DNA from 2 places in the Vibrio tritonius genome. Region 1 is predicted to be linked to the other one. Evidence: predicted binding sites of a transcription regulator. Region 1 holds the regulator's gene; the other holds the start of a gene.
What was found. The regulator PurR, encoded in region 1, represses purine synthesis genes. The targets are predictions, from matches to a motif close to TNANGNAAACGTTTNCNTNA.

Region 1 (3,217 bases):
CGTAGAATAACTAGGTATTCAAATCGGTGCCTTGCCTATGAGCGAATACATTCTCGCTGAAACAGCATCTTGAGGTTACTTGGGTATATGAGACAACAGAGTACGGCGGTGTTGTCTCATGGATGTAATCACATATCCTCTCATCGGCCTAGACTTATCTTACATCGCCTAAGCACATGCGTGATGACCTAATTCAGGCTGGCACATCACACATATGTGAGATTCAAAACTAAACGACAAATATACCCATCACCAATTCGCTAAAACAGCATCTTGAGATGACTTGGGTATGACTAAATCACTGCTTTTCTATTGTCACTCCATTTTAATGATGAATGAAAAATTAATGATGAAATAGTCAGTGTTCACCAAACCAAACAACGCATATGGATGTGAAGTTGGGCTCGCAGTACAGTTATTACTATGTCTCGGATTTTGGGGGCACCACTATAGTAACGTGATTTGTCATTAAGAAAATGCTGAAATGGAATGCGGACTAATGTTGTCCTACTGATGGACGAAAAAATGCCTACTTTTATGACAGGCAAAAAAAAGCACCCACTAAAGTGAGTGCTTTCGTTACTCTTACTAGCTAATCTTCTACAAGCGTTGCATTAACTCATCGCGGCGATTCTGAGGAATCACTGACCAATGCTTCCCTTCAATTGCGCCTTCTAGAGCCCAAAGAAGTTCAATGCTTACATCATTAGAGTGAGTCTGCTGTATCGCTTTATACGCTTCTACAGAGCCTTTCTCATGAAGCTCTTCAACCGATTCGATACCTGCTTTACGCAACATACGTTCTGTTGCTAGACGTAAATTAGGTAAGTCTTTCAATCGGTTAGGTTTTGCTTGAGCTTGAGTTTTACGCTCTTGCTTAGCAATAACCAAAGCTTCTTTTGCTTCTTTCAGGATTTTTTCTGGGGCTTCCCAGAAGTTGTCTGGAAGAGCAAAGTATTTAGTAACCACTGGGAAACCACGTTTTTTGTAAACGTAAGGTTCTAAGCCTTGCTGCTTGTATTTTTCTGAACAATTATCATCTGCTCGGATGTGAAGTTTGTCATTAACAACCAATGCAAACATTGTGTCGTCAACAAAAATTCCAAATCCGCCGAACATTGAACGAGATTTTACGCGTCCTAAGTTTTCAAACAGACGCATTGAGTCTTTTAATATTGGTTTATCCATGCCTTTAGTCTCGGTGTATTAACAATACGCCACCAAAATCAGGTCCGAGAATGTAGCAAAAGAATGCAAAGATTGTGTCAGTAAGAAGTTAACGTCTTATATGCATTTTTGCCATCGGTAACCCCGCTACCTACCCAGAGCCAGAAAATACCATCTAAGGGTTTAGGCCGGAGGCTTTGCGTCCCACCTTTTCAGATGGTTTGCCCTGTACGTGACATTTCGTTCACTAGAGTAATCTTAAACTTGAATATAAATCACAAAAAAATTCGCCTAATGTGATGTCGGTCCAAAAAATCACTGTATTTTTAATAACCGACATTTTCATCAATAAGATTGTGTCTCAAAAGTGAAAATATAATGTAACACTATGATATTAAAGTTTTTTTACGGTATTTCGTGCGACAAGTTCAGGGTGCATCTCAAAAATGCGACGATCATGTGCTTTGTTTTTGATCCTTTCTAGTAGGATCTCAAAGGCATTTTTACCCACACGACGTTTTGGTTGGTGAATGGTCGTCAGTGGTGGAGAGAAATACTCAGAAAGCTCGATATTATCGTAACCTACGACAGAAATATCATCAGGCACTTTCACGCCTTTTTGTTGTAATCGACTCATTAAACCCAGTGCCATGGTGTCGTTAAAACAGAATACCGCGGTTGGTTTGTGATCCATCGCAAGAATTTTATCTGCAGCGAGCACGGCTGTATCACATTCGAAGTTGCCTTCCAAAATCCAATCTTCATTGACGGGCAGGTTGGCTTCTGCCATTGCCCGACGAAAACCAACAATGCGTTCTCTACACGCCATTTTAGAAAAATGACCGCTTAAACACGCGATGTCTTTGTGACCATTATCGATGAGGTGTTTAGTGGCAATGTAGCCACCTTCTTCTGAGTTATCCATAATGGTGTCGGCTTGAGAATCCTCAAGACCCCAGTCCATAATGACTTTTGGAATGTCTGAGTGACCTTCGAGCATTTCCATTAGTTCTGGAGTCATGTCTGAACACATCACCAAAATGCCATCAACGCGCTTTTCTGCCAGCATGCGAACATAGTCGCGTTGTTTTTCATAAATACCGCCAGTATTACACAAGATCAGTGTATAACCTTGGCGATAGCAGTAGCTTTCCACACCATCAATGACTTCAGAGAAAAACTGGTTAGTTGATTGAGTCACCAACATACCAATCGTGCGAGTCGTGTTGCATTTCAAACTACGAGCGACCGCGCTAGGGGCATAGTTGAGCTCTTTTACCGCTGCCAACACTTTCTCTTGTGTTGCTTCGGCTACGAAACGGGTTTTGTTAATTACGTGTGATACAGTGGTGGTTGACACGCCAGCAATGCGTGCAACATCTTTTATAGTCGCCATTGGTTGTTCCCATCGATATCTGCTGACAAGGACAAAGATTTACAGTATTGACCACTTCAACAGGTGTTGATTCGATATGTTAGTGAAGCTTAAAAGTAGTAAAAACACAAAAACCGCTTCATAACAGCGGTTTAAGTAAAATTTCTATAGATTATCGTTTGCGCTATCGATTTTAGACTGCTATCGAACTGCCCGCAATGAAAAATTCATCTTAGTTTGATATCAAGCGTTTTCTCATTGTGTTACGTAAGAAGGGCAGAGTTTCTCGTTAGATGACTGAGGATGCACGCATAATTTGCTCTAATTGACCACGTGAATGTGAAGGCGCGGCTTTAGTTTTAGCATCTTGAGGATATACCCAAGTAACCTCAAGATGCTGTTTCAGCGAGAATGTATTCGCTCATAGGCAAGGCACCGATTTGAATACCTAGTTATTCTACGTAGAAAATCGGTAACGTAGCATAGAAGCGAATACAACTCGCCCTTTGGGAGCTCATCAACAAGCCCATCTCTGCGCCCAATGACGTTGAAAGGGAATGACCATTCCTGCCGTCATTGAGCTTGACCTGTGCTCGTTGATGAAGCTCTGAAGTCTGCATCTTGAGGTCATTTGGGTATAAAAGTATAAAGGCCAATAGATAAACTGGCTCTCAG
Region 2 (3,217 bases), 1.6 Mb from region 1:
ATGCGGATTTAGAAACCTCAATTATCGACGAACTGCCGCCGGGACGAACCCCGATTCAAACAGTTGCGATTCCAGACACCAAACGACAAGATATTATTGACCGCGTGCGTCATGCCTGCCTTACCGAGGGAAAACAAGCCTATTGGGTGTGTACCTTGATTGATGAATCGGAAGTGCTTGAAGCGCAAGCCGCGGCAGAAATTGCTCAAGAGCTCCAAACAACACTGCCTGATGTCAAAATTGGTTTGGTTCATGGTCGAATGAAAGCGGCTGAAAAGCAGGAAGTCATGCGAGCCTTTAAAGCCAATGAACTGCATTTACTTGTAGCAACCACTGTTATCGAGGTTGGGGTTGATGTCCCCAATGCCAGTTTAATGATCATCGAAAACCCAGAGCGCCTTGGCTTAGCACAACTCCACCAGCTACGAGGACGTGTAGGTCGAGGGTCGGTCGCTAGCCATTGTGTATTGCTCTATCACGCACCTCTTTCTAAAACCGCCCAAAAACGCCTTGGCGTACTAAGAGAGAGTAATGATGGTTTCGTCATCGCTCAACGTGATTTGGAAATTCGAGGCCCTGGAGAACTACTCGGAACCAAACAAACTGGCTTAGCCGATTTCAAAATCGCTGACTTAGTACGCGATCAACGTCTAGTTCCTGAAGTTCAGCGTATATCACACTATATTTTCAGTAACTTCCCGGACAATGCTCAGGCGATTATTGATCGCTGGATGAACAATCGAGAACAGTACTCGAACGCTTAATACACACCAGATGTCGTTCTGGTGTTAGGCACCAGAACTTCCGCTCAAAATAGTTCTAACTCAATAAATTTAAAATACTTTTTCTTAGGGTGATCTGCCACATCTCCACAGTTGGCATTTTTCGCATCATAAACACTTGTCTACTTGGTCAAGAAATTTCTGTTTTCACACTCGCAAACGTTTGCTTTTCACTCTGAACACTCTATAATCGCCCGCCTGATTTTGAGGATTTGATCAAAAAGATCACCACCTCAAACACTCGATCCTGAGCAGAATCTGAATAACAGCAATCACAGATAAAGAGCTGCTCCACTTTTTCAACCCATTCAGCGTCGAAAAAGCCAGATATTGAAAACTAGGAACTCATTATGACAACCAAGAGCACCGCGCGTAAATCTGATTTGGTATACCAACTCAATGACCGCCCACCACTACCGCAAACTATATTTGCGGCTATTCAGCACTTATTGGCGATGTTTGTCGCTGTTATTACTCCATCGCTGATCATTTGCCAAACATTAGGAGTTCCTGCGGATCAAACCAACACCATCATCAGCATGTCGCTGTTTGCATCAGGTGTATCTTCGTTTATTCAGATTCGAACGATAGGTCCGATTGGTTCTGGCTTACTTTCCATCCAAGGCACTAGCTTTAACTTCTTAGGTCCAATTATTGGTGCTGGCTTATCTCTAAAAGCTGGTGGTGCTGATATTCCAACCATGATGGCATCGATTTTCGGTACTATTTTGGTTGCCTCTCTTGCTGAGATTCTACTTTCACGCGTATTGGAATTCGCACAACGCATTATCACCCCACTGGTCTCTGGTATCGTGGTAACGCTGATTGGTCTGACTCTAATTCAAGTTGGTCTGGTGTCTATGGGGGGCGGTTATTCAGCAATGAGTAATCACACATTTGGTAGCCTAGATAACCTAGCTTTGGCAGGTACCGTGTTGGCGTTAATTGTGATTTTAAACCGTTCACGTAACCCTTATGTTCGCGTCTCTTCAATCGTTATTGCAATGCTAGCAGGTTATGTATTGGCTTACTTCTTAGGGATGGTTAGTACAGATCTTCCAAACACCGAATCTTGGCTTGCTGTACCAATTCCAATGCAATTTGGTCTGCAGTTTGATTGGTCGTTGTTTATTCCGCTCGTGCTGATTTTCTTAATTACAGCACTTGAAGCGATTGGTGACATTACCGCAACGTCTGAAGTATCAGGCGAACCGGTAAAAGGCCCTATCTATATGAAACGTCTGAAAGGTGGTGTGTTAGCGGACGGTGTTAACTCAGCTTTAGCAGCATTCTTTAACAGCTTTCCAAACTCAACCTTCAGCCAAAATAACGGCATTATTATGCTAACTGGCGTAGCAAGCCGTTACGTAGGTTACTTTATTGCTGGGATGCTTGTTTTACTCGGATTATTCCCTGGCGTGGCAAGCTTTGTGCAGATGATACCAGAGCCTGTACTTGGTGGAGCAACCATCGTGATGTTTGGTACGATTGCCGCTGCGGGTGTGCGTATTATCTCTCGTGTTGAGCTTGACCGCCGCGCCATTCTCATCATGGCACTCTCTTTCTCGATGGGCTTAGGCGTGGCACAAAAACCAGAAATTCTACAATTTATGCCAGAGTTCATTAAAAACATCTTCTCAACAGGGATTGCTGCTGGCGGTATTACAGCCATCGTATTGAACCTCATTCTTCCTCTTCATATGGAAGATGATGAAGAGCAAAAAGCATAAGACTCGCACAGAGCAATGTCGGTTAAAGGGGCTTTATAGCCCCTTTTTTGATACTACCGGGAAGCTAATTTGCACACGTAAACCGCCTTCGCTACGATTATTCACCGCCACAATGCCATGATGTTGGCTGACAATACGTCGCACAATCGCCAAACCCAGCCCAGTACCTTCACTGCCCCGAGCTTGGTCTCCTCGTGTGAACGGTTCAAAAAGCTTGTCCACCTGATCTGGTGGAATACCGGGACCATCATCCTCAACACTCATCCAAACCATGCGGCGATCGGCACTCATGCCTGAAGATACCTTGACCCAACCATTACCATAACGGCACGCATTAACCACCAAATTAGTCAGCGCCCGCTTGATCGCAATGGGGTTACCTTTAGCGGCAATAATATCTTGATTCAAAACGCAGTCGAAAGCTTTACCATCTCCATTATTCTCCGCCATGACCACTTCTTCAGCAATGACATTCATGTCTACCGCAACAAAAGCGTCGGTATTCACCGGTTTAAGATAATCCATGAACTGGCTGATGATTTCATTGCATTCTTCTGTATCAGAGATTATGCCTTCAGCTAAATACGAATCTTCCGGCGACATCATCTCTGTTGCCAGACGAATACGAGTTAACGGAGTACGCAGGTCGTGGCTAATGCCCGCCATCAACAGCGCTCGATCTTCCTCTAACGCCTGAATACCTTT

Region 2: a site for PurR is predicted at 934-953, ahead of JCM16456_RS14415 (uracil-xanthine permease family protein). Genes of this name have one in related genera too.

The regions. Positions count from the first base shown of each region.
Region 1 covers NZ_AP014635.1:1,355,364-1,358,580, forward strand. The annotation lists gene JCM16456_RS23595 (hypothetical protein) at 1-10, shown strand, start outside; gene JCM16456_RS06125 (TfoX/Sxy family DNA transformation protein) at 601-1,188, opposite strand; cyclic di-GMP riboswitch class I at 1,302-1,403, opposite strand; gene purR (HTH-type transcriptional repressor PurR) at 1,562-2,563, opposite strand; gene JCM16456_RS23600 (hypothetical protein) at 2,995-3,162, opposite strand.
Region 2 covers NZ_AP014635.1:3,238,121-3,241,337, forward strand. The annotation lists gene recG (ATP-dependent DNA helicase RecG) at 1-764, shown strand, start outside; gene JCM16456_RS14415 (uracil-xanthine permease family protein) at 1,133-2,512, shown strand; gene envZ (two-component system sensor histidine kinase EnvZ) at 2,546-3,217, opposite strand, start outside.